4 regions of the Sphingobium sp. AP49 genome follow, and region 1 is predicted to be linked to each of the others. Evidence: riboswitches for the same ligand, from Rfam matches in the RefSeq annotation. Region 1 holds a riboswitch; each other region holds the start of a gene.
What was found. A riboswitch is a leader RNA that binds a small molecule or an ion and turns the genes downstream of it on or off. The one in region 1 is predicted to bind cobalamin.

Region 1 (7,681 bases):
CGATGGCGCGGGGATAGTCGCCCTCGCGCTGGAGATAATCGTCGACCAGCAATTGCGCCGATCGCTGGCCCAGATCCCAGGCGACGGCGGTCGGCACGGCGCGGGTATCGACCGAGAAGAAATTGCGCCCGGTCGGCAGCACGTCGGGCCGGCCGCGCGTTGGCGCGCCCGATGGCCCCGGCAGCACGAAGCGCCCATCCAGCCCGGCCAGCAGGGCGGCCGCCTCGCGCGGGCCACAGGCATCGACGCGCGGCGCCAGATCATCGGCGATCGACGCCAGCACCGCCGCGCTGGCCAGGCCGACCGGCGCCCCGCCATCGACCAGAGCCGCCGCCAGCAATTCCAGCCGCTCGACCATGTCGCCATGGGTGCGCCAGGCATCTGTGGATAAGTCCGCCAGCGTCGCCGGACGCGACCCCTGCCACGGCGCCCCCAGCACGCAATCGAGCGGATCGAAACCCAGCCCCAGATCATCGGCCAGCGCCCGCAGCAAGGACGCCTGCCCCGGATGATCGAGGCCGCGCGGCGTGCGCGCCAGCGCGATCAGCAGGTCGCGCCGCAGTCGCCCTTCCGGCGATGCGGTGAAGACATGCAGCCCGTCGCGGATCTGCAATTCCTTCAGCTCGCACAGATAATTGTCGATCGCAGCAAGCGCGTCGTCATCATCACCGGCGGCGGCCGCATCCTTGTCCAGCCCCTGGCTGCGGGCGAGGTCGAGGATATCGCGGCGCAACCGGTCGAGCCGGCGCGGGTCCATGCCGGCGGCAAGATAATATTCGTCCACCAGCGCTTCGAGCTGCTTGAGCGGCCCATAGCTTTCCGCGCGGGTCAGCGGCGGGGTCAGATGGTCGAGGATGACGGCGCCGATGCGGCGCTTGGCCTGCGTCCCTTCGCCCGGATCATTGACGATGAAGGGATAGAGTTGCGGCACCGGCCCGGCGCAGATTTCGGGGAAGCAATCGGCCGAGAGCGACACCGCCTTGCCCGGCAGCCATTCCAGATTGCCATGCTTGCCGACATGCACCAGCGCCTGCGCGCCGAAATCCTGCGCCAGCCAGACATGGAAGGCGAGATAGGCGTGCGGCGGCGGCAGCGCGGGGTCATGATAGCTGCTCTTGGGATCGATATTATAGCCGCGCGCCGGCTGCACCGCGATCGCGACATGGCCGAAGCGATGGACGGCAAGGCGAAAGGCGCCGTCGCGCACGAAGGGGTCGGCCTCGGGCGGTCCCCAGCGATCGACCATGGCGTCACGCGCGCTGGCCGGCAGAGCGGCAAGGGCGGCGCGATAGACATCGAGCGACAGGCTGACCTCTCCCGGCCTGTCGATCGACGCGAGATCATTGGTGACACCGCCGGTCATCAGCCGCATCAGCGCAGCGCCATCGCGCGGGGCGTCGCCGATCGCATAGCCGGCATCGCCCAATTGGCACAGGATCGCGGCCGCGCTGGCCGGCGTGTCGAGGCCGACCCCATTGCCGATCCGCCCGTCACGATTGGGATAATTGGCCAGCACCAGCGCGACCCGGCGCTGCGCCGGCGCGGTGCGGCGCAGCGCCGCCCAGTTGCCCGCCAGATCGGCGACGAAGGCGACCCGGTCGGGTGCCACGCGCGGCACGACGATGCCGCACTGGGTCCGCGCGTCGAACCGCTCGGCCGCCTTGAAGGCGACGGCGCGGGTGAAGAGGCGCCCGTCCACTTCGGGCAGAGCGACATTCATCGCCAGGTCGCGCGGGCCAAGGCCACGGGCGGACCCGCGCCAACTCCCTTCCTCGACCCCGGCAAAGGCGGTCTGCAGGATCGGGCAGTCGGCCTGTTCCAATATGCCCGGCACGCGCGGCTCGGACGACGACGAGGCGGCGAAGCTGGTCGCATTGACGATGATGTCGGGCGCGATGTCGGCCAGCAGTCCGCCGAGCCAGTCGCGCACGAACGGCTCGCGCAGCGCACGGACATGCACGGCGGCGACGTTGAAGCCGCGCGCGCCAAGGGCCGCGACCATCGCATCGACCGCGCTCAGCGTGCCGGCCACCACCAAAGCGCGATAGAAGATCAGCAGCGCCACCGGCCGGCCCTCAGTCCAGGTCGCGCGCAGTTCGGCCACGCCCGGCCGGTCATGGCCGGGCAGATAGAGGCCCGCGTCGGCGATCGGCAGCGGATGGTCGGGTTCGCCCGCATCCGCACCGGTCAGCCGGGCGGCGCAGCGCAGGAAGGACAGCGCATTGGCGGTGCCGCCCTGGCGCAGATAGTCGCGCAACTGCTCGCGCATCGCCGCCGGCACGGTAGAGGCCAGATCCAGCGCGGGATCGCCCTCGCGCCCGTCGGCGATCGCGGCGAAGGCGATGCCCCGTTCGCGCGCGACCTGCGCAATCTCGTCCACGCCATAGGGCCAGTAGCTCTTGCCGCCGAGCAGGATGACGCAGACGAAGCGCGCCTTGGCGATCACCTTCTCGACATAGAGGTCGACCGAATAGGGATGTTTGAGCTGCAGCAGATTGGCCAGCCGCACGGTCGGCGCGTCATCGGGCAGGCGCGCGGCAGCGGCGGCGAAACAGGCCAGGTCGCTGTCCGCCACGGTCAGGATGACGATGTCGCCGGGCGGCTGATCGAGGTCGATCGCCTCCTCGCCGTCGCTGATCGTTCCCGGCGTGGCGGACAAGAGATGCATCAGCCGAGCACGGCCTGGATGTCGGCCTCGATCGCGGCGCGGTCCAGCCCCTTCTGGCCGATCACCACAAGCTGGGTGCGGCGCGCTTCTTGTCCCTGCCAGGGGCGGTCGAAGAAATGCTGGATGCGCGGGCCGACCGCCTGCACGACGAGGCGCATCGGCTTGCCCGCGACCGCGACCATGCCCTTGACGCGCAGCACGTCATGGGCAGCGATCAGCGCGGACAGCGCTTGCACCAGCGTGTCGGGATCGGCGACCGCATCGCCGACGACGACGAAGCTGTCGAAATCATCATGGTCATGATCCTCGCCCTCCGCCTCATGGTGCGAAGGGCGCGCATCGAGATCATCCTCCGCCGCCGCGACGATGCCCAGCAGCGCGCCGATGTCGACCGCGCCATGGGCGGCGCGGACGATCTTCACGCCGGGCCGCGTTTCGGCATCGACCCGCGCCTCGACCGCGGCCAGCGTATCGGCATCGACCAGGTCGCTCTTGTTCAGCACCACCATGTCGGCGCAGGCGAGCTGATCCTCGAACAATTCCTCCAGCGGGCTGTCATGGTCCAGATTGGGGTCGGCCGCGCGCGCCGCCGCCAGCGCCGCCTCGTCCGTGGCGAAGCGACCGGCGGCGACGGCATCGGCGTCGATCAGCGCAACCACGCCGTCGACCGTGGCGCGGGTGCGGATGGCGGGCCATTGGAAGGCCTTGACCAGCGGCTTGGGCAGGGCCAGCCCCGACGTCTCGATGATGATATGGTCGGGCGGGCTCGGCCGATCGAGCAGCGCGGTCATGGTCGGCAGGAAATCGTCGGCCACGGTGCAGCAGATGCAGCCATTGGCCAGCTCGACAATATTCTCTTCCGGGCAGGTGGCATCGTTGCAGCCCTTCACCAGTTCGCCGTCGACGCCGACATCGCCAAATTCGTTGATGATGAGGGCCAGCCGGCGCCCCTGCGCATTTTCCAGCAGATGGCGGATCAGCGTGGTCTTGCCCGCGCCCAGGAAGCCGGTGATGACGGTGGTCGGAATCTTGGCAGATGCAGTGTTGGCCATGACAAATACTCGCGCGCCGGAGCAACCGGGGCGGGAGCGAACCGGGCGCGCACGCACGGCCGGCCAGCATCGCGGACGGGCGCTTGTTCGCCCGCAGATGCGTGACCGCGCGGCTCCAGCCGCCAACCTGTCGCTCAGACGGAACACCGTGCCCCGGCCATCCCCTGGACCAAAGCAAGAGCGACCTAAACGCCGGCAGGTCTCCTGGCTTGCGGGTCATAGCGGGAGGAACGGCCTTCCCAGGCCTCGCAGGATTTAGCGTCCGGCCCAGTGGCTGCCGATCCCGCATCGGGGACAGCTTTGTTCATCACGCTCGCCGCTCACAGTTGCAGGGACAGCTGCGGATTTGGATGCCATGGCATCCGCACCGCCTTCCCATTTTAAGCCCCCGAAGGGGCACCGGCGCGATCATGTCGGGACGATGCGAAGCGCCGTCCCTGGGCCGGTTCCTAGTCGCTTTGGGCAGCGGTGACAATCCAGCCATCGGCGATGGCGAGCGGCCAGGGCGCGATGCGCTGGCCGACACAGGGTCCGCCGACACAGACACCATCGTCGCGGCGGAAAATGGCGCCGTGCCAGCTACAGCGGATATGGCTGCCATCCGGGGTCAGATAATCGTCCAACTGCTGCGCCAGCGGCAGGCCGGCATGGGGGCATTGGTCGACAAAGCCGGCGACATGATCGCCATCCCGCACGGCAAATCCATGGAAGCGGCCGGCGCGCATCTGCAGCACGAAATTGCGTGCCTTGCCATCGGCGATCTGCTCGATCGGGCAGAGGCGCACGCCCGCCGGTGTCGCGAACAGGCGCGTGTCGGCGTCGCTCATGCGTCCGCGTCGGGCTGGCGATCGGGGTGCGCGGCGGCAAAGGCGGGGAGCGCGCATGCCGCCGCGTCCACGGCACACAGCCGTGGAAAGGGCGTCAGGTCGACGCCGAAGCGCCGGGCATTGTAGAGCTGGGGCACGATATGGCAGTCGGCGAAACTCGGGCTGTCCCCGAAGGCATGGGTGCTGCCATGACGCGCGACCAGCGTTTCGAGCGCGAAAAAGCCCTCGCCGATCCAACGCGCGATCCAACCCTGCACCTGCACATCGGTTGCCGCGAAATCCTGCCGCAGCACCTGCAACACGCGCAGATTGCCGAGCGGATGAATGTCGCAGGCAATGATGCCGGCCATGGCGCGGACGATCGCCGCATCGCCCGGATCGGCGGGCAGTAGAGGCGGCTGCGGCCAGCGGGCCTCAATCCATTCCAGTATCGCGCCGCTCTGCGTCAGCACGCTGTCGCCCGCGACCAGCGCGGGCACCAGCCCCTGCGGCGCGAGTGTTCGATAGTCGGCTGCCCGCTGCGCACCGCTGCGCAGGTCATGGGTGACCTGCGCATAGTCGACACCCTTCAGGGCCAGCGCGATCCGCACGCGATAGCTCGCGCTCGACCGCCAATAGCCATGAAGGGTGAGGGCACTCATCGCGCCGGCACGATCATCGCGCGGCATTCGCCAAAGCCGATCGACACATGGCCAGGGGCCGACGCGGTGGCGCGCAGGGTCACCTCGTCGCCATCCTCCAGGAAGCAGCGCGTCTCGCCCGATGGCAGGCTGATCGGCTCGCGCCCGCCGCTGCTGATCTCCATCAGGCTGCCATAGCCGGCGCGCGTCGGCGCCGAGATGGTGCCGCTGCCCAGCAGGTCGCCGGGCATAAGGTTGCAGCCATTGGACGCATGATGGGTGACGATCTGGCTGACGGTCCAGTACATGTTGCTCGCCGGCCCCTGGCTCAGGCGCATCGGCGCCAGCCCGGCGTCGCGCATCGCCTGGGTCGAGAGATAGACTTCCAAGGTCAGCGCCAGCGCGCCATGGGCCCGGTCGTCGGCATCGCTGAGGTAAGGCAGCGGCGCGGGATCGCCCTGCGGCCGGGGCGGCTGGGCGATGCGGAACGGCGCCAGCGCCTCGGGCGTCACCACCCAGGGGGAGATGGTCGAATGGAAATTCTTGGCCAGAAACGGCCCGAGCGGCTGATATTCCCAGGCCTGGAAATCGCGCGCCGACCAGTCGTTGAGCAGGCAGAAGCCGGCGACATGATCGGCCGCCGCGCCGATCGGGATCGGGCTGCCCAGATCATTGCCGGCGCCGATCCACACGCCCAGTTCCAGCTCATAGTCGAGCCGGGCAGTCGGGCCGACCACCGGCACATCGGCTTCGGGCGGCTTGCGCTGGCCGCGCGGGCGGACCAGTGGATCGCCCGACGGGCGGATCGAGGACGCCCGGCCATGATAGCCGATCGGCACATATTTATAATTGGGCAGCAGCGGATTGTCGGGCCGGAACTGGCGGCCGATATTGTTGGCGTGATGGATGCCGACATAGAAGTCGCTATAGTCGCCGATCCGCGCCGGCAGGTGCAACATGCAGTCCGCCGCCCGGTGCAGCAGCGGTTCGACCGCCGGGCGATGGGCCGGGTCCGACAGTAAAATGCTGATCCGGCGGCGCAGGGCGACCCGCACCGCCACCGGCAGCGCCATCAGCGCATTGAGCTGGTCTTCCAGCAGCGGCGCACAGTCGATCAGCCCGGCGCCGACACAGGCGGCCAGGTCCAAAATGGCGTCGCCAATCGCGACACCGGCGCGCGGCGAAGCTCCTGCGGGCGAGAACAGGCCGTAGGGCAGATTCTGGATCGGGAAGTCGCCATGATTCTGCGCGCTCGCAACCCAGCTGGTGCGGGCGGGATCATGGGTTTCGTCTATGTGCCAATAGCTCATGGGGTCTCGTTCATCGGGGGAAGCTGGGCCTTGCGGAAGCCGGACCAGCAATCATCATAATCAGGTTGCAGCAGCGGGCTTTCCATCGCCCAGCGCGTCGGGCGCAGCACCATGTGGCTTTCGAACATGAAGGCCATGGTGTCGGCGATGCGCTGGGGCGCGAGGTCGGCGGCGATCGCCTTGTCATAGCTCGCCCGGTCGGGGCCATGGCCAGCCATGCCATTGTGCAGCGACGCGCCGCCGGGCGCGAAGCCGCCCGCCTTGGCATCATATTCGCCCTGGATCAGGCCCATCAGCTCGCTCATCACATTGCGGTGGAACCAGGGCGGCCGGAACGTGTCCTCCGCCACCATCCAGCGCGGCGGGAAGATGACGAAATCGATATTGGCGGTGCCCGGCGTCTCGCTCGGCGAGGTCAGCACCGTGAAGATCGACGGATCGGGATGGTCGAAACTGACCGTGTTGATCGTGTTGAAGCGGGTGAGATCATAGCGCAGCGGCGTCAGATTGCCGTGCCAGGCGACGACATCGAACGGGCTATGGTCCAGCATGGTTATCCACAGGCGGCCCATGAACTTCTGTATCAGGGCGAATGGCCGCTCGACATCCTCATAGGCCGCGACCGGCGCCTCGAAATCGCGGGGATTGGCCAGGCCATTGGCGCCGATCGGCCCCAGATCGGGCAGGCGGAAGGGCGCGCCGTAATTTTCGCAGACATAGCCGCGCGCCGTGCCATCCGTCAGCTCGACCCGGAAGCGGACGCCGCGCGGGATCAGCGCAATCTGCAACGGCGCGACGCTCATTATCCCCAGTTCGGTGACGATACGCAGCGCGCCCTGCTGCGGCACGATCAGCATCTCGCCATCGGCGCAGACGAAGGCGCGGTCGACCATCGAGGCGGTCGCGGCATAGAGATGCACGGCGCAGCCCTGGCCCGCCGCGACATCGCCATTGCCGGCATAGCTGGTGAGGCCGTCGATGAAATCGACATCATCCACAGGCAGCGGCAACGGATTCCAGCGCAAGCGGTTGGGTGATGGCGGCACTTCGTCGAACGGCGCGCTGCGCAGCAAGGCTGCAGCATCATAGGGCGCGAACGGCGGGTGCGATGCCGCCGGCCGCATGCGATAGAGCCAGCTACGCCTGTTCTCCGCCCGCGGCGCGGTGAAGGCGGTGCCGGACAGTTGCTCGGCATAGAGGCCAT
Region 2 (7,681 bases), 580 kb from region 1:
CCTTCGAGATGATGACGGCGATGACGATCGACACCATGAAGGCGGCGGTGCTGAAGGTCATGGCCGTGATCGGGTTGCCCGCCCCCCAGAACCAGCCAGCGCCCTTATAGGTCAGGAAGAAGACCAGCAGCGGCCCGAAATCGAGCGCCAGGCTGAGCGTGCCGCCATGGGCGGGCTTTGCGGCGGGTTTGGAAGGCTTGGTGTCAGCCATAAATCTACTCCGTCATGCCAGCGAAGGCCGGCATCTCACTTTCTCAATGAGATCAGGAAGGAAGAGAGACCCCAGCCTTCGCTGGGGTGACGAAAAAGGGGGCGTCAGCGGGCATAGGCCGTCCCCGCAATCGCGCGTGCCATGTCGCCGGCATCGAAGGGGCGCAGATCCTCGATCTTTTCGCCCACGCCGATGGCGTGGATCGGCAGGCGGAATTTCTCCGCCGCCGCGACCAGCACGCCGCCGCGCGCGGTGCCGTCCAGCTTGGTCATGACCAGGCCGGTGACCTGGGCGGTTTCCTTGAACACTTCGATCTGGTTCAACGCATTTTGTCCCGTGGTGGCATCGAGGACCAGGACAACGTCGTGCGGGGCGGCCGGGTTCAATCGGCCGAGCACGCGGCGCACCTTGGCCAGTTCGTCCATCAGTTCGGTCTTGTTCTGCAGGCGGCCGGCGGTGTCGACGATCAGCACGTCGATGCCGGTTGCCGTCGCCTGCTTGACCGCGTCGAACACGATGCCCGCCGCGTCGCCGCCTTCCTTGCCGGCGACGATCGGCACGCCCAGCCGATCGGCCCAGACCTTCAATTGGCCGATGGCGGCTGCGCGGAAGGTGTCGCCCGCCGCCAGCATCACGCCATAATCCTGTTCCAGGAAATTATTGGCGAGCTTGGCGATGGTGGTGGTCTTGCCCGAACCGTTGACGCCGATCACCAGGATCACCTGCGGACGCGGAAAGGCTTCGATCTCGAGCGGGCGCGCGACCGGGGCCAGCACCTTCTCGATCTCCTCCGCGATGATCTCGCGCAGATATTCCTCGGTCAGTTCCTTGTTGTAGCGTCCCTCGGCCAGGCGATCGCGCACCCGGCCGGCCATGGCCGGGCCGAGATCGGACATGATCAGGGCTTCCTCGATCTCGTCGAGGGTCTGGTCGTCGAGCGCGGCCTTGGTGAAGAGGCCGGTCAGATTCTCGCCGAGCTTGTCGGATGTGCGCTTGAGGCCGCCGAAGAGGCGGTCGCGCCAGCTGGTGCCGGTGTCAGTCATTATTGCGCCTCTTGCGCGATCAGCGCGCCATTCTCAAGGCCGCTGATGCGGGCCGCGACGATCGTGGAGGGGGGCTGGGGCGTGGTGAAGCGCACCGGCGCGAAATTTTCCGCATGGCCCGACAGGCCATTGCGTTCGACCAGCACCGACTGACGGGTGCCGACCAGGCGGGCGAGCCAGGCGTCGCGCTGCGCCGTGCAGGCGTCGCGCAGCAGGGCGGCGCGCGCCTTGATGGTGGCGCGATCCAGCTGGGGCATGCGCGCGGCGGGCGTGCCGGTGCGCGGCGAATAGGGGAAGATATGGCCATGGACGATGTCGCAATCGGCGACCAGCGCCAGGCTGTTGGCGAACATCGCATCATCCTCGGTCGGGAAGCCGGCGATGATGTCGGCGCCGATGCTGATGTCCGGCCGGGCGGCCTTCACCCGCTCGACGATGCGGACGGCGTCGGCGCGGGCATGGCGGCGCTTCATGCGTTTCAGGATCATGTCGTCGCCGGCCTGTAGCGAGAGATGCAGATGCGGCATCATGCGCGGCTCATGGGCGATGAGGTCGAACAGCCGCTCGTCAATCTCGACACTGTCGATCGAGGAGAGGCGCAGCCGGGGCAGGTCCGGGACATGGCGCAGCAGCCGTTCGACAAGCTGGCCGAGGGAGGGGCTGCCGGGCAGGTCGGGGCCATAGCTGGTGACGTCGACGCCGGTCAGCACGATCTCGCCATAGCCCGCATCGACCAGTTGCTTCGCCTTGTCGATCACCGCGCCGGCGGGGACGGAGCGGCTGTTCCCCCGGCCATAGGGGATGATGCAGAAGGTGCAGCGATGGTCGCAGCCATTCTGCACCTCCAGAAAGGCGCGGGCATGTTCGGCAAAGGCGCTGGCCATGTGCGGCGCGGTGTCCCGCACGGCCATGATGTCGGAGACGTTGACCTTGTCCGCCACCGGGGCGAAGGCGGCGGCCTCCAGCTTCTCGCGATTGCCGATCACGCCGTCCACTTCCGCCATGGCGGCGAAGGTCTGGGGTTCGGTCTGGGCAGCGCAGCCGGTGACGAGGATGCGGGCGTCGGGGCGGTCTCGTCTGGCGCGGCGGATCGCCTGCCGGGTCTGGCGCACGGCCTCGGCCGTCACGGCGCAGCTATTGACGACGATCAGGTCGTCCTGCGCGCCGGTCATCTCCCGGATCGCTTCGCTCTCCGCGATGTTGAGCCGGCAGCCCAGGGTGATGATATCGGGACCGGGCATCGATATCTTGCCCCCCGTCATTGCGAGCGCAGCGAAGCAATCCACGTCAGCGCGGTGGATTGCTTCGCTGCGCTCGCAATGACGATGAGAATGGGGGCCATGTCAGAAGCGGTCCCAGTCCGCCTCGCCGTCGAACACATGGGTGGCGGGGCCGGTCATGCGGATCGTACCGCCCGGTGCCCAGTCGATCTCCAGGTCGCCGCCCGGCAGGCTGACCGTCACCGGGCCGACCATCAGCTTGCGGCGGATTGCCGCGACGGCGGTGGCGCAGGCGCCGGTGCCGCAGGCGCGGGTGAGGCCGGCGCCCCGTTCCCAGACGATCAGGCGCAGATGTTGCGGGCCGACGACTTGCGCGAAATTGACGTTCACGCGGGCGGGGAAGAGCGGGTCATGCTCGATCAGCGGGCCGAGGCGCTCGAAATCCACCGCGTCCAGATCCTCGACGAAGAAGATCACATGCGGGTTGCCGACATTGACGGCGGCCGGCGCGGGCAGGTCTTCCCAGCTCGCGCTCATGGTGAGCGTGTCCATCGGCATGCCAAGCGGAATCGCGTCCCAGTCGAAGCGGGGCGCGCCCATGTCCACGCTGGCGCCGCCGTCCACGCTTTTCGCGCCGAGCAGCCCGGCCCTGGTGCGGATCAGCACGTCCTTGCCGACGAACAGCGGCACGCAGCGCGTGGCATTGCCGCAGGCTTCCACTTCCGAACCGTCGGAATTGAAGATCAGCATCGACACATCGGCCTGATCGCCCGCTTGCGGGGAGCCGATGACGATCAGCTGGTCGCAGCCGATGCCGGCATGGCGATCGGCAATGGCGCGGGCGCGCGCCTCCGTCATCGCAACCGGCGCACTTCGCGCGTCGATCACGACGAAATCATTGCCCAGACCATGCATCTTGGAAAAGCGGCTCATCATGGCGCCGCATTTAGTGTGGCGGGGGCGAAAAGGCCAGACTTCGCTGAGGACTGGTCTTTGCGATTATGCTGCCACCTTGAACGTCACGCGCAGGCTGCGGATCATGGATATCGGGTTGCCGTCATTATCCTTGGTCACGTCCAAGGAGAGCGCGCTTGCCTGCGCGCAGGCGACAGCGACCAGTTTCACGGCGTCGCGATCATTCTTGGAGCCCTCACAGAAAGCGACATGACCTGATGTGTCGACCCGGGTGATGACCGTGATGCTCTTTTCAAGTGCGCCGTCGGGCAGCTGTTGCACCTGCAATTCGATGTCGGATTGCGGCAATCGGTTGAGCGCTCCGGCAGGAATCTTTGCTGGTTGTTGCCCAGGGAGCGTCCAATTGATGGCGCCGGACCATATATTATAGGTCGAATTGCCTTGCTCGTCTGTCGCGGCTTTGAACTTGGCGCGGCGAACGAGCACGACGCAGGTCTGGGCATCGAGATCCGCAGAGCCACTTGTCCGTGTAACGCCGCACTGCATTACGCTGCCATCGGGGCAATCAGAATTTGATAGCCGACCATGCCCTCTTCATGGCGCGCCTGGGCGCCCGGTGGGTAATCCAGGTCCGACATCCAATTGCCGGGATTATTAGCCGGCGCCGCATTGGCGATCGCGCTCGCCAGGATCAGTCCTATCACGACGCTCATTCTTCCCCCTCGACCTCCAAATGGCCAGTCGCAACCCTAGCGCAAAGGGATGCGCGATCAAGGACCTGCGGTCAGGCGCTTCCGTCGATGATCGCGGCATAATCTTGCGGATCGACATTGGCGCCGGAGATGACGAGGGCGGTGGCGCCGTCGGTCGGCGGGGCGAGGCCGGCGAGCATGGCGGCGAGCGCCACCGCGCCGCCCGGTTCGACCACCAGCTTGAGGGTGGTGAAGGCGAAGCGCATCGCGTCGCGCACCTGATCGTCGCTGACGACCAGGCCACCGGCGAGCAGGGCGTGGTTGATCGGGAAGGTCAGCGCGCCGGGGCTGGGCGCGAGCAGCGCGTCGCAGATGCTGCGCGCGTCGGGCGAGACGGTTTCGCGCACGCCGCTGGCGAGCGAGCGGGCGGTGTCGTCGAAGCCGGCGGGTTCGACCGCATAGACGCTGATGTCCGGGCGGGCGGCCTTGACCGCCGTCGCCGTACCCGCGACCAGCCCGCCGCCACCGCAGCAGACGAGAATCTGGCTGAGGTCGGCGCCGGCGGCCTGCGCCTGCTCCAATATTTCGAGTCCGATCGTGCCCTGGCCGGCGATGATGAAGGGATCGTCGAAGGAGGGAACCAGCGTCGCGCCGCGTTCGGTGGCGAGGGCGGTGGCGATGGCCTCGCGGCTCTGGGTGAAGCGGTCATAGGGGACGACATCGGCGCCGAGCGCGCGGGTGTTGGCGGTCTTGATCGCGGGGGCGTCGGCCGGCATCACGATCGTTGCCGGGATGCCGAGCAGCCGTGCGGCGAAGGCGACGCCCTGGGCATGATTGCCCGAGGACCAGGCGACCACGCCCGCCGCCCGCTCGGCCGGGTTCAGGCGGGCGAGGCGGTTATAGGCGCCGCGGAACTTGAACGATCCGCTATGCTGGGCGCCCTCGAACTTCACCAGCACCCGCCGGCCGCAGCGATCGTTGAGCGCGGCATTCTCGATCAGCGGGGTGCGGACCGCCGCCGGCGCGATCAGCCGCGCGGCATCGGCGACGTCGGCGGCAGTGATGGCAAGCGAATCGGTCATGTCGGCTCCTTCGGTAAGTGGCCCCTGCATAGCCGGCAGTCGGCATCGCGCAACGATCCGCCGGGGCGATCCTGGCCCGCTTGGCAGGGCTTTCGCTTTGGCCTATGGCGGCGGCGCGCCGGGGTGGTCAAACGCCCCGGACGCGCATGATCGCGCCGGTGCCCGACAGGGCTGAAAACGGGAATGCGGTGCGGGGGGCGCAGGCCTTCCAAATCCGCGGCTGTCCCTGCAACTGTAAGCGGTGAGCGCGATGCGCAGGGTCCGGCGCCTTCCCAGGGGAGGCGCGGACCGGCCACTGGATCGATAGGGTCCGGGAAGGCTGGCGCATCGTTGCCCTGACCCGCGAGCCAGGAGACCTGCCGGCGTCTGGTCGCTCTTGCCCTGGCCCAGGGGATGGCCATGGCGCGGTGTTTCCGTCGAGCGACGCCCATGGCGGCCGGGGCCGCATCGGTGCGTGGGGCGGGGCGCTGGCGTCTTCCCGATCCATGCAGCGACCGTGTGTGCGGACGCCCCGGTTCCAAATCGACGGACGCCGGGGGACGATAAAATGAAGATGTTGGGGATTTCGCTGATCGCGCTGCTGGCCGCTACGCCGGCACTGGCCCAGGATGATGACATCGTCGTCACCGCTTCGGGCATTGCGCAGCCGCGTGACGAGGTCGGCCAGGCGATCACGGTGATCGATGCCGACACGATCAGGACGCGCCAGGCGGTCGATGTCGTCGACCTGCTCGCCACCACGCCGGGCGTCCGCTTCAGCCGCAATGGCTCGACCGGCGGCGTCGCCGGCGTATCACTGCGCGGCGCGGAGACGACCCAGACGCTGGTGCTGATCGACGGGGTCAAGGTCAACGACCCGAGCGGCATCGGCGACGGCTATGATTTCGGCCATCTGCTGACCGGCAATATCCGCCGGATCGAAGTGCTGCGCGGGTCCAACTCGGTGGTCTATGGCAGCCAGGCGATCGGCGGCGTGGTCAATGTGATGACCGGCGCGCCGAGCGAGGGTTTCGCGGCCAATGCCTCGGCCGATTATGGCTATAGCGACACGCTGAACGCCAAGGCCGATGTGTCGGGCACGCGCGGCGCGGTGTCGGGCGGCGTGGGCGTCGCCTATTTCAACACCGACGGCATTTCGTCCGCTTCGCGCGACTTTGGCGCGAGCGAGCGCGACGGCTATGAGAATATCGCCACCAACGCCAAGCTGAAGATCGCCTTCACCGACACGCTCAGCCTCGACCTGCGCGGCTATTATATCCATGCCGATCTCGACTATGACAGCTTCTTTGGCGCACCGGCCGACAGCGCCGACATCAGCAAGCTCGACCAATATGTCGGCTATGCCGGGATCAACCTGGCGCTGTTCGATGGCAAGCTGACCAACCGTGCGGCGGTCACCTGGCTGCGCAACGACCGCGACTATTATTTCGTGCGCGGCACCGACCCGGACTATGGCTATTCGGGCACCAACCTGCGCTTCGAATATGAGGGCGTCTATGCCCCGGTCGATCAGGCCAAACTGATCTTCGGCTATGAGCATGAGCGGCCGGACTATGATTATTTCGGCTTTGGCAGCATCGATAGCGCGAGGGCGAATATCGACAGCGTCTATGCGCTGGCGGTGGTGAAGCCGCTTACCGGCCTCGCCGTCACCGGCGGGCTGCGCCATGACGATCATAGCCAGTTCGGCGGTGCGACCACCTTTGGTGCCAACGCCAATTACACGCCGAACGCGGGCGCGACCAATATCCGCCTCTCCTATGGCGAGGGGTTCAAGGCGCCGTCGCTCTATCAGCTTTACGATACCTATAGCGGCAACAGCGCGCTGCGGCCGGAACGGTCGAAAAGCTATGATATCGGCTTCGACCAGAGCCTGGACGGGGACAAGGCGGTGCTGTCGCTGACCGCCTTCCAGCGCGATACCAGCAACCAGATCAATTATGATTATGCGACCTACACCTACGGCAATCTCGATCGGACCCGGGCCAAGGGCGTGGAAGCGACCGTGACGCTGAAGCCGGTCGAGGCGCTGACGGTGGCGGCAAGCTACTCCTATGTCGATGCGCGCGACCGGTCGGGCGGGGTGAATGATGGCAATCGCCTGCCACGCCGGGCCGCCAATGCGGTCAGCGTTTCGGCCGACTATCTCTGGTCCTTCGGCCTGTCGACCGGCGCGACCCTGACCATGGTCGGCGACAGCTATGACGACACGGCCAACACCCGCCGGCTCGACGGCTATGGCCTGGCCGGGCTGCGCGCGTCCTTCCCGGTGGGCGAGCATCTGGAAGTCTATGGCCGGATCGACAATCTGTTCGATGCGGATTACGCCACCGCCTATGGCTATGGCACCTATGGCCGATCGGCCTATGGCGGCGTGCGTGTCCGCTTCTAAGGGGCGGCGGCATCCTTTGTTGCTGCCGGGGCTGATTGCCCTGCTGCTGGTCGCGGGAATCGCGTCGGTCGCGCTGGGATCGGTGACGATCGCGCCGGCGCGCATCCTGGCGGTGCTGGCGGGCGG
Region 3 (7,681 bases), 1.9 Mb from region 1:
ACCAGATCGGCCTCGCGAAAGGCCCGCAGCAGCCCCAGCATGACCGTCGTCTTGCCCATGCCGGACGCGGCTGCTGATATCACCAGCCCGGGCGTGATCATTCCGACAACCCGGCAAAGCGCGACGCAGCCCCCTGCGGGCGGAAGCGTCGATCATAATCCGGCGCATACAGGCTGCTTTCGGCGAAATCCTGGGCCGCCAGCGTGCGGCCCACCAGGATGATGGCGGTCCGCTCCGCGCAGCCCCTCGCGGCCGTCTCGACCGTCGCCAGCGTTGCGCGCAAGATGCGCTGGTCCGGCCAACTCGCACGCCAGACAATGGCGACCGGACAATCCCCGCCATAATCGGGGAGAAGGTCCGCAACCACCTGCGCAAGATTGTGGATGGACAGATGGATCGCCAATGTGGCGCCCGTCACGGCGAAATTGGACAGGCTCTCGGTCGCGGGCATGGTGCTGGCACGGCCGGGCGTCCGGGTAAGTATCAGGGACTGGCCCAGCGCGGGTAGCGTCAATTCCGTTTCCAGCGCGGCGGCAGCGGCGGCGAAGGCGGGCACGCCGGGCGTGATGGTAAAGGGAATCGCCATGGCGCGCAGCCGGCGCAACTGTTCGCCCATGGCCGACCAGACCGACAGATCGCCTGAATGCAGCCGGGCCACATCCTGTCCTGCGGCGTTTGCGGCGGCGATTTCGGCCATGATCGCGTCAAGGTCCATGACGGCGGTATTCACGATGCGGGTGCCCGGTGCGCAATGATCCAGCACGGCGTCGGGGATCAGCGAACCGGCGTAGAGGCAGACGGGACTGGCCGCGATCAGGTCACGCCCCCGCAAGGTGAGCAGATCCGGGGCACCTGGCCCCGCGCCGATGAAATGAACGGTCATGTCGATACTCCTTCGGCGATCGCGCAGCTTGCCAGGCGATCCGATGAAATGACGCGCGGGGCGATCAGCCGGGCGCTGGCTCCCCCGGCGGCGGTAAGGGCACATGCCTCTGCAACGCTGCCGGTACCGCGCGCGGTGTGCGCTGCGGTGGAATGGGAGAGAAGGGGCAGCGCTGTGCGCCATTGCGGGGCTATCGGGATGAGCGGCAGCGAAAGCAGTCGGGCCAGTTCGGCAGCGGGCTCTATCTTGTCCTCCAGCGTCGCCAGGCCGGCAAGGACGCCATCGCCGTCCCACGCCTGTTCCAGCGCGGCGCGCAGCGAGGCCATGGTGGCGCTGCGGCGAAAGCCAAAACCGGCAAAGATCATAGCGTCACGCTCCACTGCACCACCGGATAGCGGGATCGCCAGCCATGGCGGCTGCCCAGCGGCGCGGCATCCGCCAGTTCGATGCGCAACAGCGTACCGCCATGGCGACCATGCCAGGCGATCAGAAGAGCCTCGGATTCCAGCGTTACGGCATTGGCCACCAGGCGCGTTCCGCAGGGCAGGTCGTCGCGCAATCGCCCGAGCAGCATCGGCGACAGGCCACCACCGATGAAGACGGCATCGGGAGGCTGGCTTGCCGGCAAGGCATCGGGGGCATGGCCCGATATCACCGTCAGCCTGTCCATGCCGAGCGCCAGCGCGTTGGCGCGTGCCCGGTCTGCGCGGACGGGATCGGCCTCGATCGCGATGGCGCGATTGGCGGCGTGGGCAAGCAACCATTCGATGGCAATCGATCCCGAACCCGCGCCGATATCCCAGAGCAGTTCGCCCGGGCGCGGTGCCAGGGCTGACAGCGTGAGCGCCCGGACCGGGCTCTTGGTAATCTGCCCATCATGATGGAACATCCCATCGGGCAGGCCGCTGGTGCCGGGCAGGGCAGGGCCGTCTCCCGCCACCGCGACGCCGACCATTACAGGGTGCACGATGTCCATCGGCATCATTGCTGCCGCTGTCACGCAACGTACACGCTCATGTGGGCCGCCCAGGCGTTCCATGATGTGCAGGCGGGATTGGGCGAAGCCCTTATGGGTCAGGTAATCGGCCAGTTCGGTCATCGCGTCGCCGTCGCGCAACAGGATGAACAAGCGCTGCCTTGGCGACAGGTGCGGCCGCACCCGTTCCAGCGGCGCCGCGTGAAGGCCAAGGCAGGCAACGTCCTGAAGCGCCCAGCCTAGGCGGGCGGCCGCCAGGCTGAAGGTCGATGGCGCGGGATGGGCGATCCATTCGCACGGGGAGAGATGCCGCGTCACGCTGTTTCCCGCGCCGAACCAGAAGGGATCACCTGATGCCAGCATCACCACCCTGCGCCCGCGCTTCTCCAGTAACTGCGCGATGCCGTCCGCGAAGGGGACTGGCCATTCGATCAGCGGACAGCTAAGCGCGGGCAGCAGCGACAGGTGGCGACGCGCACCCATGACGAATTCCGCTTGCGCCAATGCCGCGCGGCAAGTGGAGGATAGGCCATCGGCGCCGCTTTCACCGATGCCGATGATCGTCAACCATGGGGGCATCGCCATTTCGACAATCTCCTCATCCACCCCGAACATCCTCCTGCTGGGCGGCACGACGGAGGCCACTGCGCTCGCCATGTTGCTGGCCGAGGCACGGATGACCGCAACGCTGAGCTATGCCGGACGCACAGCGAACCCCAGGCCCCAACCGATCCCGGTGCGGGTCGGCGGTTTTGGCGGCGTCGATGGGCTGGTCGATTATGTGCGCAGCCATCGGATCACGCATGTGGTGGACGCGACCCATCCCTTTGCCGCAACGATGAGCGCCCATGCGGTCGAGGCCGCAGCCCGCACCAACGTCGCCCTTGCTGCGCTTACCCGCCCGGCCTGGACGCCGGGCACCGGGGATCGCTGGACGCAGGTTGCCGACATCGCGGCCGCGGTTGCTGCGCTCGACGGTCCAGGACGCAGGATCATGCTGGCGCTCGGTCGCCAGCATGTGGCGTCCTTTTCGGCACAACCGCACCATCATTATATATTGCGCTTCGTCGATGCGCCCGACCATCCGCCGCCTCTGCCGCTGCACAGTCTGATCGTGGATCGCGGGCCTTTCACGGTGGATGGCGACAGCACCCTGATGCAGGCGCATCGCGTGGACCTTGTCCTGTGCAAGAATGCGGGCGGACCGGGCGCGGCCGCAAAACTCGCCGCCGCACGCCAGCTCGGCCTGCCGGTCCTGATGATTGATCGGCCATGGCTGCCCGACCGCCTGCTGTTCGAGGCGAGCGAGGATGTGCTGCGCTGGATCGGTCATGCCGGGATCGACCGAGGCGTGTAGAGGATGGGGCCGATCGGGCGCTCGATAATCCGCGTCTGGCTCGACCCGACAATCACCATTGTGCGCATGTCGGCCATATCCGCCCGTGCCGTGCCAAGGGTCGTGACATGCAATTGCTCCTCGGGCGTCGTGACCGCGCGGGCGAACAGAATGGGGCGCTCTGGACCGCAGCTTTCGCGCAGGATCGCCAGCGTCCTGGCAAAACCGTCCGGCCTGGATCGGGAGCGCGGATTATAGAAGGCCATGGCGAAGTCGGCCGCCGCGGCCAGCCGCAGTCGCCGCTCGATCACCGACCAGGGTTTGAGATTGTCGGAAAGGTTGATGGCACAGAAATCATGGCCAAGCGGGGCGCCCGCACGGGCAGACGCGGCGAGCATTGCGGTAATACCCGGCAAAATCTGGATATCCAGGGTGCGCCAGGAAGCCGGCCCTGCCTCCAGTGCCTCGAATAGCGCCGCAGCCATGGCAAAGACGCCGGGATCGCCCGACGAGACGATTGCCACGCGCCGCCCACGCGCAGCCAGATCGAGCGCCAGCGCCGCCCGATCCAGTTCCACCCGATTGTCCGACGAATGCCGCACAAGGTCCTCGCGTGGGTCCACTCGTGCGACATAGGGCGCATAACCGACAAGGTCGCTGGCGCGCGCGAGTGCGGCGCTGACTTCGGGCGTTATCAATGTCGCGCTTCCTGGCCCCAGGCCGGCAACGGCGATCCAGCCGCTCACGGCCTGCGCCCCTGGCCATGGATCAGCAGGATCGAGAAATAGGGCGTCACCGTCTGTGCGTCGACCAGTCGGGTTGCGCGCTGCTCCGGCATCGCCGCATGTTCGACCAGCCATGCCTGTTCCTCCCGACCAGCCGCCCGGATCGCGCGGCGCAGCTTGGGGAGATTGCGGCCGATCTTCATCACCACCAGAGCATCGGTCTGCCGGATATGCCGGACCAAATCCTCCTCCGGCAGGGTCGCCATGACGACAGTGAGCACGTCGTCGCCCCAGCATATGGGCAGGCTGGTCGCGTTCCAGGCACCGGCCATGCCGGTGATGCCCGGTACGACGGATACGGGGACGCGCCCGGACAGTCGACTGTGCAGATGCATGAAGGACCCATAGAAGAACGGATCGCCCTCGCACAAAACCACGACATCCTCGCCGCTGCCGGCGGCAACCATCAGTCGCTCGGTACACTCGGTGTAGAAGCTCGAAAGCATGGCATTATAGCGCGGGTCGGAAACGGGAATCTCCGTTGTCACCGGATATTCCATTGCAATCTCGACGGCGTCCGCCCGCAACATTCCCGCCGCGATGCGGCGTGCCTGACCGGGGCGTCCCTTCTTGCGAAAAAAGGCGATATGCCGAGCGCCCCTGACCAGCCGGTCGGCCCGTACGCTCAACAGGTCCGGCGCCCCGGGGCCAAGGCCGACGCCGTGGATCGTGCCCAATCGCTCCATATCGCTCATTCGACGCGGCTCGCCAGCGCATTGATGGCCGCCACGGTGATGGCACTGCCACCGAGCCGCCCTTCCACGATACAACAGGGGGCCGGCATGGCCTGCCAGAGCGCCGCCTTGGATTCCGCTGCGCCGACGAACCCCACCGGACAGCCGATGATGGCGGCGGGGCGTGGGCAATCCGGTTCTTCCAGCATGGTGAGCAGGTGGAACAACGCGGTCGGCGCATTGCCGATGGCGACCAGCGCCCCGCCGAGATGGGAACGCCACTGCTCCAGCGCGGCGGCGGAGCGCGTGTTGCCCATATGCCGGGCAAGGTCGGGCACCGCGTCATCATGCAGCGTGCAGATGACCGGATTGTCCGCCGGCAGGCGTGCACGGGTAATGCCTTCCGACACCATGCGCGCGTCGCACAGGATAGGGGCACCGGCCGTCAGCGCCGTGCGGGCAGCGATTGCAAAGCCGGGTGAGAAGCGGATATGCGGCGCCAGTCCGACCATGCCGCTGGCATGGATCATGCGCACCGCGACAGGTTCTTCTTCGGGGCTGAAACCGGCCAGATCGGCTTCGGCGCGGATGATGGCGAAGGACCGTTGGTAAATGGCGGGGCCATCCTTTTCATAATCATATGGCATCAGCAGGCTCCAAAATGGCTGAGCAACCGATTGCGATCGAGGCCGGTGTGCAGCGGGGCCGTGCCTGTCGTGGCATTGAGCGCGAGGTCATAGGCTCCGTTGCGCCCGGTCAGCATCACATCGGCCCGCGCCGAGCGGGCACAGCCCTTCGGACAGCCCGATACATGCAGGCTTCCGGCCACCTTCGCCGCTAGGCGCATTGCTATCTGGCGGGTTTCCACGCTTGCCTGCCCGCAGGCGGGCATTCCGGGACAGGCATCGACACGCCGTAATGGCGCGGCCGGATCGGTCGTCAGGTCGGCATGGCGGAGGATCTGGCTGTCGCCCTCAACCACCAGGGTCCGCCACGGCGTTACACGGACTGCGCTCGTCCCCTGCATATCTGCAAGCTGGAGCAAGGTGGCCGCCTTCATGCGGCCGAAGGCGACGCCATAGGCGACGCCCATGTCGAGCGGGCCGGGCAACAGCATCGGCAGTGCCGGGGCAGGGTGGTCCGTTCCGCTGGCCCATTGGGGCAGTGGGGCTGGATGGCGTGCCATGCGCCCACTGCGCGCGCCGCCGCTCTCCACGAACCAGCGCGCGATCGCGATCAGCCCATCCGCCGCCGTCTCTCGTTCGACCCGGATGCCGGTGGCATGCCCGTCCGCACGCAGGATGAGATGCCCATCGCGGCTTCGCTCGACGCGAAAATCCCCCGGTTCCTCTGCAAGCAACCGTCCGGCACCGGCATCGATCACGAACCCGACCTTGCCGGGTAGACCGGGAAGGTCATTCAACCGGCCCATGATGTCGGTGGCGATCCGATGGCTGTCGTCGTCTGTCCGCCAGCAGGGGGTTACCAGGATATTGCGTTGCCCTTCCCGCACGGGACATGCGTCCACCAGGTCATGCGCAAGGAGGTCGTCGAGCAGGACACGCCAATGCTGGGCCGCGACCCCTCGTATCTGCACATTGGCGCGCCGGGTGAGGTCGATCAAACCATTGCCATAGGTCATCGCGACCTTGCCCAGCACAGCCATGGCCTCCGGCGTCAGGCGAGCGTGACGCGGCTTTACCCGCATCAGCAAGCCATCGCCCGCCATCATCGGACGCCAGGCGTCGGGGCACCAGCCCCTGGCCATGCCGGCATTTCTGTTCGGGTCGTCCGGACCCATGAGGCAATCCCCCGCGCGCTGCGGCAACGATGGCGGGGCTTGCCGGGCATAGCCGGTCGACGCGGGCGCGGCGGGCCTGCGCGTCAGAAGCCCGTCACTACGCGAACGTGCAGCCCCAGCCACACGGTTTCGTCGCCCAGACGGAGATTACCGTGCCAAGACCATTCCCTGGGTCAGGGCAAGAGCGAACAGCGCACCGGCCGGTCTCCTGGCTCACGGGTCGTCGCTTGATGCACGCCTTCCCGGATCGGCAATCGGCCTGTCCAGTGGCTGCCCTGGATGACAGGGCCTGCGCATCGCACTATCCGCTTACAGTTGCAGGGACAGCTGCGGATTTGGGAAGATATTCCCGCACCGCATTCCCGATTATGCTTCTTGCGAAGCACCGGTACGATCATGATGCACCGCGGATCGCCCCGCGGCACGCCGCCTCTCTATGCCACGCGCTGACATAAGCCAAGGCCGGATCGTTTGCCGATCATCCAGAAGCGGCCAGCCGACGGGGCAGGCGTCGCGATATTGCGGCGGCGATGCGCGTTACGACATGTGCGCCATCGATACGGGGGGGGGCATCGGTACCGGGGCCGCATCCAAGGGAGATGATGATGGCCGATCAACTATGCCGCCAACCGCATTTGGGCGCGATCCTGGAAGGGGCGGGCGGCGGCGATTGGTCGCAATCCCGGCCATATCCAGGCCCTCGCCGGACTGAGGCCGGCCATCGCGGACACGGACGCCACAGCGCCACCCTCATCCAGCCGACCGCCGTCGCCGCCGAATGAGCGACGCCGCGTCGATCAAGGCAGCAGAGCCGGCTGCTGGTCGGGGGCCTCGATCATATCTGGACCCGTCCGGAACAACCCGCCCAGGTGGAGATCGCGGCATGGACGGTCCAATATTGGCCCCAGAATTTGGCGTCGAACAGGGCTTGGCTGGTGTCGATGTCACCGTCCCGGAAAGCACCCGTGCGGTATCATGTCGCGATCGCTCTCCCCAAATGTGACACCCTGTGGGAAATGCGTGCGCGTAACGATGGAACGCCCAACCGGTAGAGCATATGAGCGATGCGATGATGGAGAACGGCGGTCAGCGCGCCAATCGCGTTCGATTCGCCAGACTGCGCCGCCAATCCATGTCAGCAGCCCGAACGATCGCGCTGTCCCGCTCTTCTTGGGACAAATAAAAAGGGCGAGCCGTCAGGCCCGCCCTTTCGAAATCTCGCCGAG
Region 4 (7,681 bases), 1.0 Mb from region 1:
GCTATTACAACATGCAGCGCCAGACGCTGGCCGGGTTGCTGGCGGGCAAGGACCAGGCCCTCAAAGACCGGATCGATTGGGGCGAGATGCGCATGGACCCGACCGATATTTCCGACGTCACCGGCGCGACCTACAGCTATCTGGTGAACGGCATGGGCACGGCCGAAAACTGGACCGGTCTGTTCGTGCCGGGCGAGCGGGTGCGGCTGCGCATCATCAACGCGTCGGCGATGACCAATTTCAATGTTCGCCTGCCCGGCCTGCCGATGACTATCGTCCAGTGCGACGGGCAGGATGTCCAGCCGGTCGAGACCGACGAGTTCCAGATCGGCATTGCCGAAACCTATGATGTGATCGTCCAGCCCGGCGAGGCGAGGCCCTATGCCCTGATTGCCGAGGCGATCGACCGGTCCGGCCTGGTCCGCGCCACCTTGGCGCCGCAGCTCGGCATGGTCGCGCCCGTGCCGGCCCGGCGCGCCCGGCCGCTGCTGGGCATGAAGGACATGGGCATGGACATGGGCGGCATGGACATGGGCCACGGTGGCGTGATCGACCTCAGTCAGCCAGCCAATGACGCCATGAGCGGCCACAGCATGAAGATGCGCGACAAGTCGGTCGCGCCGGGCGTGAAAATGGGGCCGGGCGTCGCCACCCTGTCGCCGATGCCGGCCGATCGCACCGCCGACCGGCCGACGGGGCTGGAGCATGTCGACCATCGCGTGCTGACCTATGCCGATCTGCGGTCGCTGACGCCGAACGCCGACCTGCGCCCGCCGAGCCGATCGCTCGACATCCACCTGACCGCGAACATGGAACGTTATATGTGGTCGTTCGACGGGGTGAAGCTGTCGGAAGGGGCCGAGCCGATCGCCTTCCGCCATATGGAGCGGGTGCGCGTGACGCTCATCAACGACACGATGATGCCGCATCCCATCCATCTGCACGGCCATTTCTTCGAACTGGTGACCGGCGAGGCGGCGCATAATCCGCGCAAGCATACGGTGAATGTGCTGCCCGGCGGCAAGCTCAGCTTCGACCTTACCACCGATGCGCTGGGCGACTGGGCCTTCCACTGCCATATGCTGATGCACATGCATGCCGGGATGATGCGGGTGGTGACGGTCCGCCATGGGGAGGACGCGGCATGAGGCTGATCGCGCTCCTGCTGCTCGCCGCCGCCGCGCCGGCGCAGGCCCAGACTGTCGATCACAGCCAAATGGATCATGGGGCAATGGGTCATGCCCAGAATCCAATGGCGCCGGCTGCCGACGCCGCGATCCCGCAGGGCACGCCACCGCCAGTGCCGACCGATCATGCCGCCGACGCGCTCTATGATCCCGCCGCCATGGCCCGCGCCCGCGCGGCGATGATCGCGGAAGGGGGCGGCATGACCTATTCGCAATGGATGCTCGATCGGCTGGAATATCGCGCCGGCAAGGGCGCGGATGGCTATGCCTGGGAGGGCGAGGGCTGGATCGGTGGCGACATCAACCGCTTCGCGGTCAAGAGCGAGGGCGAGGGGAGGTTTGGCGGATCGCTCGAACGGGCCGAGGTGCAGGCGCTCTACAGCCGGGCGATCGATCCCTGGTTCAACCTGCAGGCGGGCGTGCGGCAGGATTTCGGCGAAGGGCCGGACCGCAGCTATGCGGTGATCGGCATCGACGGCCTGGCGCCCTACTGGTTCGAGGTCGGGGCCGAAGCCTTCCTGTCGACCAGGGGCGACGCCCATCTGCGGCTGGAGGCGAGCTATGACCAGCGCCTCACCCAGCGGCTGATCCTGCAGCCCGCCGCCGAGTTCAATCTGGCGGCGCAGGATGTGCCCGAACTGGGAATCGGCGCCGGTCCGTCCGATATCGAGCTGGGGCTGCGGCTGCGCTACGAGATTGCCCGCGAATTCGCGCCCTATGTCGGCGTCAATTGGGAGCGCAAGCTGGGCGATACGGCCGATTATGCCCGTGCCGCAGGCGACAAGCCGTCGGCCACCAGCCTGGTGATCGGCCTGCGCGCCTGGTTTTGAGACTGGCTTGCAGCCCGCCTGATATTCGATTATCGATCCCGCCGATCCCGCGCCGCAAGGCATGGGATCATGATCGCGCCGGTGTCCCGAAAGGGGCTTAATAGGGAATGCGGTGCGGACGGGTGACTGTCCAAATCCGCAGCTGTCCCTGCAACTGTAAGCGGTGAGCGCGATGTACATGTGCGGACGGCAGAATGCCCGATCCGCCAGCCACTGGGCCGGACGCTAAATCCTGCGAGGCCTGGGAAGGCCGTGCATCAAGCGATGACCCGTGAGCCAGGAGACCTGCCGGCGTCTGGTCGCTCTTGCCTTGGTCCAGGGGATGGCCGCGGCACGGTAACTTCCGTCTGAGCGACGAACGAGCGGCTGGGGCCGCTGCGACGACGCGCGTCGGTTGCCCTTGGGCGCCCGGCCGGCGCGTGTGTCGGACGTTCGCGCGCGTGCCGCTCGTGAAGGTTGCCCCCGCCCGTCGAACGCGGCGCCGGATGGGGGAATATATGAAGTCCAATATCGTTTCACGGGCCGCTCTGGCCCTTTCGCTTGCCATCGTATCGCCGGCATTTGCCGATGAAGTCGAAGGCGACAGCATCACCGTCACCGGCACCAGCCTGGAAGAGACGCTGCCGCAGCAGCTGTCGCGCTATGGCCATGCCATTGAGATCGTCACCGACACGCAGATCCGCGATGCCGCCGCGATCGACACCGCCCGCGCGCTCGAAGCGGTGCCGGGCCTGTTCATCCGGTCGCAGTCCGGGCCGTTCAGCTATGTCGACATCGCGCTGCAGGGGTCGCGCACCAAGGACGTGCTGTGGACGATGGACGGTATCCGCCTCAACAACCGTCTCTATGGCGGCACGTCACCCAACGACACCATGGCCGCCAGCATGATCGAGCGGATCGAGGTGCTGAAAGGGGGCGAAAGCCTGTTCTACGGCACCCAGGCGGCGGCCGGTGTCATCAATGTCGTCACCCGCGATTTCAGCGACGATCTGGGCGGCCAGGTCAATGCCAGCCTCGACAGCTATGCCGGCACCAGCCTGGATGGCTATCTGCGCGGCGCGATCGGCCAACATCGCTTCGTGGTCTGGGCCAATCGCAGCCAGTCGGACGGCTATCGTCCCTATGACGTGATGCAGCCCAGCGCCACCGATCGCGCGCGCGGCTATGATCTCTGGTCGGCGGGCATCAAATATCAATATGATATCGCGCCGGACCTGCGCCTGAGCGCGCTTTACCAGCACACCAAGGCCGATCTCGACAATATCAGCGCGACGCGGACGAAGGAGAGCCGCAACGACCGCAATGAGGAAGTGGCCAGCCTGCGCCTCGACTATACCGGCGAGGATGGCGTGCAATTCTTTCTCAAGGGTTATTTCCACGACTGGAAGACCGCCTATGTCCAGATCCGCAATCCCATTCCGGCGGGACCGCCGCAGATCATCTACCCGGCCGGCACCTTCTGGGGCTATCAGGATTATGGCGGCAGCGCGGTGGTGCAGCTCAACATGCTGCGCGGCATCGACACGCTGATCGGCTATGATTTCCAGAGCTTCAACGGCCGCGACGACGTCCTGCTGATCGCGCCGACCGACGAACAGGTCCATGCCGGCATCTTCCAGCTGCGCACCAATGACGACCTGTCGAGCAAGGGGCGGATCGCCGCGGGCCTGCGCTACAACAAGGCGAAGGGATCGGAAAAGACGATCTGGAACGTCTCGGGGCGCTATGATGTCAGCGACGCCTTGTTCGTGGAGGCCAATGGCGGCACCTCCTTTGTGCTGCCCGACGCCTCGCAGCTCTATGGCAATGATCCCTGTTGCGAGGTCGGCAATCCGAACCTGAAGCCAGAGGAGAGCCTGAACCTCAACGCCGCGCTGGGTGGCGCGTTGGCCGGCGGTGCGATCCGCTGGAAGGCGACCTATTTCAACCGGCGCATCACCGACCTGATCGACACGACCTATGATGATCCGGGCTTCCCCGAGGGCACCTATATCAACGTCAGCGACAAGGTGCGGGCCAAGGGCGCCGAGCTGGAACTGAATGCGAACCTCAGCGGCGGCTGGGGCCTGTCGGCCAGCTACACCTATTCGCGTGTCCGCAATCAGGGCAGTTCGGTGCAGCGGGATCGCAATCCGGAGCAATATGGCCGCGCCGCGATCGTCTATGCGCCGGAAACGGGCCGCTTCGGCGCCAATCTGTCGGCCAATTGGGTGGGCGATGTCTGGTCGACCGCATCGGGCTTTGGCCGGATGAACTATGGCAATTATGCCGTGGTCGATGCAGGTGCCCATCTGTGGCTGGACCAGGCGCGGCGCAACCGGTTCGGCATCAATGTCGAGAATCTGTTCGACCGCGATTACGCCTCCACCGGCTATCGCTCGGCGGTCAGCGATGCGGGGGTATTGGACGGCAGCAACAGCCGCTTCCTCTATTTCTACCGGGGCGTGCCGCGCACGCTGCGGGTCAGCTATGGCCTGAGCTTCTGACGATGATGCGGCCGGTCCTGCTGCTGCATCGCTGGCTGGGCATCATCATCGGCGCCGTCATGACGCTGTGGTGCCTGTCCGGCTTCGTGATGCTCTATGTCGACTATCCGCGCCTGACACCGGCCACGCAGCTTGGGGGGCTCACGCCACTCAAGCTGTCGCCGGGGCAGGCGGGGACGCTGTCCGACGCCATGATGCTGTCCGCCGCCCGGATCGAGATGATGGCCGGGCGCCCCGTGCTGCGGGTGACCCCGGCGCTCGATCCGACGCGGACCATCCCGCAGATGCGGGTGTCCGTCGGCACCCATGACTGGGCATCGGGGAAACCGGTCGAGCAGGTCGATCCGGACCTTATCCACAGGGTGGCGCACGAGTTCGGCCGCAACAGCGCTATTGCCGGCCCGGTCGGGCAGGTAGCGCAGACGGAGATGGACCAGTGGACGGTCCAGACCTGGCGCCGCAATGCGCCGCTCTACCGCGTCGATTATGCCGATCCGGCGGGGACGCAGGCCTATGTCTCGGGCAGGAGCGGGGAGGTGGTGCAGCTGACCACCCGCTTCCAGCGCTTCTGGGGCTGGCTCGGCGCGGTGCCGCACTGGCTCTATCCCACGATCCTGCGACAGGATGGCGCGCTGTGGAGCCAGGTCGTCATCTGGACCTCGCTGATCGGCTGCTTCCTGACCATCACCGGCCTGTGGGTCGGCATCGCCCGGTTGCGCCGTCGCCGCGACGGCAGCATCGGATCGCCCTATCGGGGCCTGTGGTGGTGGCATCATATGGCCGGGCTGTTCTTCGGCATAGTGACGCTGAGCTGGGTGGCGAGCGGGCTGCTGTCGATGAACCCCTGGGGGCTGCTCGACAGCGAGGCGATGATGACGCAGCGCCAGCGGCTGAACGGCGACTTCGCCTGGGGTGATGCGCGCCGGGCGATCACGGCGCTGCCCACCCTGCCGACGGGCGTCGTCCGGCTGGAGGCGGTACCCTTTGCCGGTGCCGTCCATCTGGTGGCGATCGACCGCGCCGGCAAGGCGCAGCGCTTCGACGCTGCTGGACGACCGGCCACTTTGTCCGAAGCGGGCCTGCGCGCCGCGCTGCGTGACGGTCCACCGATCGCCTCGCTCGACCTGCTGCGCCAAGAAGACGCTTATTATTATGGCCACAAGGCCAGCGTCGCCCTGCCGGTGTGGCGCGTCATCCTGGCCGATGACCAGAGGACGCGCCTCTATGTCGATCCCGCGTCCGGCCGCCTGATCCGCGCCTTCGACCGCAATGGCCGGGCCTTCCGCTGGCTGCAGGACGGGCTGCACCGGCTCGATTTTCCGCTGCTGCGCACCCGCCCTTGGTGGGACATCATTGTCCTGCCGCTGCTCGCCATGGTCACGCTCGTCTGCGGGACGGGGACATGGATGGGCCTTTCCAAGCTGCGGCGCGACCTGCGCCGTGTCCGCAATCGCCGTCGGCGCGCCCGCGCTTTACGGCCCCTGATCGGAGAAACCGCATGACCGCCACCCCTTTGCAGGCGTCTCTTCGGCGCCGCAGCGTGCCGCTGATCGCGGCGCTCGTCCTTGCCAATCTTGCGGTCTGGGGCTGGGCCTTCGCCCTGTTCGGCGACCGGCCGGTGATGATGGGCACGGCCCTGCTCGCCTGGGGCCTCGGCCTGCGCCATGCGGTAGATGCCGATCATATCGCCGCGATCGACAATGTGACGCGCAAGCTGATGCAGGATGGGCAGCGGCCGTTGACCGTGGGCCTGTGGTTCGCGATCGGCCATAGCGCGATCGTGCTGGTCGCCGCGCTGGGCCTTGCCTATGCGGTCAGTGCGCTCGCCGGGCTGGAGCGGTTCCGTGCTGCCGGCGGCGTGGTCGCGACGCTGATTTCCGCTACCTTCCTGTTCGCCATCGCGATCATGAATCTGGTGATCCTGCGCCAGGTCTGGGTCACCTTCCGCCGGGTGCAGGCGGGTGGCAGCTATGTGGAGGCGGATCTCGACATGCTGACTGGCGGGCGCGGGCCGTTGTCGCGCCTGTTCCGTCCGGTCTTCCGCCTGATCTCGCGCCCCTGGCAGATGGCGCCGCTCGGCTTCCTCTTTGGCCTGGGCTTCGACACCGCGACCGAAGTGGCGATATTGGGCCTGTCCGCCGCGCAAGCGAGCGACGGCTTCGCGCTGGGGCCGGTGCTGGTGCTGCCCTTGCTGTTTGCCGCCGGCATGGCGCTGGTCGATACGGTCGACGGCATGCTGATGATGGGCGCCTATCAATGGGCGTTCGTGAAGCCGCTGCGCAAGCTCTACTACAACATCGTCATCACCGCCCTGTCGGCGGCGGTGGCGATCTGCATCGGCACGATCGAAACGCTGGCGCTGCTCGGCGACAAGCTGGGGCTAAGCGGCGGCATCTGGGATGTCGCCGCCACGCTGGGCGAGCATTTCAACGATCTCGGCTTCGCGATCATCGGCCTGTTCATCGCCTGCTGGATCGCCAGCGCGCTCTTCTATCGCTGGAAGGGCTATGACGCGATCGAACTCGCCCCGGCCGGGGATGTGCGGGCTTAACCCTCGCGCGCGACCTGGAAGCCGGCGAAGGACTGGCTGACCGGCATCAGTTCCAGCGTGTTGATGTTGAGATGCGGCGGCTGGTTCGCGACCCACAGCAGAGTGGCGGCGATGTCGTCCGCGGTCATCGGATTGGCATTGCCATAGAGGGTGTCGGACGCCTGCTGGCTGCCGGTGCGGACCAGCGTGAATTCGGTCTCGACCATGCCCGGCTCGATCGAGGTGACGCGCACCCCGGTGCCGTGCAGGTCCGACCGCAGGCCGAGCGAGAATTGATGCACGAACGCCTTGGTGCCGCCATAGACATTGCCACCGGCATAGGGATAGGTCGCCGCGACCGAACTCAGATTGATGATCCCGCCCTTGCGCGCGACCAGGCCGGGCAACAGCTTGTGGGTGACGGTGACGAGGCCGGTGATGTTGGTCTCGATCATCTGTTGCCACTGGGCGAGGTCGGCCGACTGGGCCGGTGCGGTGCCGAGCGCCAGGCCGGCATTGTTGACCAGCATGTCGATCGCGCGGAACGCTTCGGGCAGGCTGGCCAGCGCCGCATCGATCGCGGCTTCGTCGCGCATGTCGAATACCAGTGGGCAGAAGGCGTCGCCGATTTCGGCGGCCAGCTTTTCG

Region 2: another riboswitch for cobalamin. It lies ahead of PMI04_RS05365 (TonB-dependent receptor); the one in region 1 lies ahead of cobW (cobalamin biosynthesis protein CobW).
Region 3: another riboswitch for cobalamin. It lies ahead of PMI04_RS11850 (cobalamin biosynthesis protein CobG); the one in region 1 lies ahead of cobW (cobalamin biosynthesis protein CobW).
Region 4: another riboswitch for cobalamin. It lies ahead of PMI04_RS18855 (TonB-dependent receptor); the one in region 1 lies ahead of cobW (cobalamin biosynthesis protein CobW).

The regions. Positions count from the first base shown of each region.
Region 1 covers NZ_CP124576.1:519,847-527,527, reverse strand. Annotated here, with positions in the region: gene cobN (cobaltochelatase subunit CobN) at 1-2,668, opposite strand, end outside; gene cobW (cobalamin biosynthesis protein CobW) at 2,668-3,720, opposite strand; cobalamin riboswitch at 3,897-4,139, opposite strand; gene PMI04_RS02525 (Rieske 2Fe-2S domain-containing protein) at 4,170-4,547, opposite strand; gene maiA (maleylacetoacetate isomerase) at 4,544-5,215, opposite strand; gene fahA (fumarylacetoacetase) at 5,185-6,477, opposite strand; gene hmgA (homogentisate 1,2-dioxygenase) at 6,474-7,681, opposite strand, start outside.
Region 2 covers NZ_CP124576.1:1,102,485-1,110,165, forward strand. Annotated here, with positions in the region: gene ispZ (septation protein IspZ) at 1-211, opposite strand, end outside; gene ftsY (signal recognition particle-docking protein FtsY) at 316-1,254, opposite strand; gene mtaB (tRNA (N(6)-L-threonylcarbamoyladenosine(37)-C(2))-methylthiotransferase MtaB) at 1,254-2,495, opposite strand; gene dapF (diaminopimelate epimerase) at 2,598-3,410, opposite strand; gene PMI04_RS05350 (energy transducer TonB) at 3,474-3,935, opposite strand; gene PMI04_RS05355 (hypothetical protein) at 3,935-4,102, opposite strand; gene PMI04_RS05360 (threonine/serine dehydratase) at 4,174-5,163, opposite strand; cobalamin riboswitch at 5,303-5,542, shown strand; gene PMI04_RS05365 (TonB-dependent receptor) at 5,711-7,555, shown strand; gene PMI04_RS05370 (iron ABC transporter permease) at 7,542-7,681, shown strand, end outside.
Region 3 covers NZ_CP124576.1:2,458,131-2,465,811, reverse strand. Annotated here, with positions in the region: gene PMI04_RS11890 (cobyrinate a,c-diamide synthase) at 1-101, opposite strand, end outside; gene cobM (precorrin-4 C(11)-methyltransferase) at 98-883, opposite strand; gene PMI04_RS11880 (cobalamin biosynthesis protein) at 880-1,248, opposite strand; gene PMI04_RS11875 (bifunctional cobalt-precorrin-7 (C(5))-methyltransferase/cobalt-precorrin-6B (C(15))-methyltransferase) at 1,245-2,444, opposite strand; gene PMI04_RS11870 (cobalt-precorrin-6A reductase) at 2,410-3,216, shown strand; gene cobJ (precorrin-3B C(17)-methyltransferase) at 3,189-3,941, opposite strand; gene cobI (precorrin-2 C(20)-methyltransferase) at 3,938-4,675, opposite strand; gene PMI04_RS11855 (precorrin-8X methylmutase) at 4,672-5,301, opposite strand; gene PMI04_RS11850 (cobalamin biosynthesis protein CobG) at 5,301-6,422, opposite strand; cobalamin riboswitch at 6,636-6,860, opposite strand.
Region 4 covers NZ_CP124576.1:3,995,751-4,003,431, reverse strand. Annotated here, with positions in the region: gene PMI04_RS18865 (copper resistance system multicopper oxidase) at 1-1,148, shown strand, start outside; gene PMI04_RS18860 (copper resistance protein B) at 1,145-2,017, shown strand; cobalamin riboswitch at 2,080-2,325, shown strand; gene PMI04_RS18855 (TonB-dependent receptor) at 2,515-4,503, shown strand; gene PMI04_RS18850 (PepSY domain-containing protein) at 4,506-6,005, shown strand; gene PMI04_RS18845 (HoxN/HupN/NixA family nickel/cobalt transporter) at 6,002-7,054, shown strand; gene PMI04_RS18840 (SDR family NAD(P)-dependent oxidoreductase) at 7,051-7,681, opposite strand, start outside.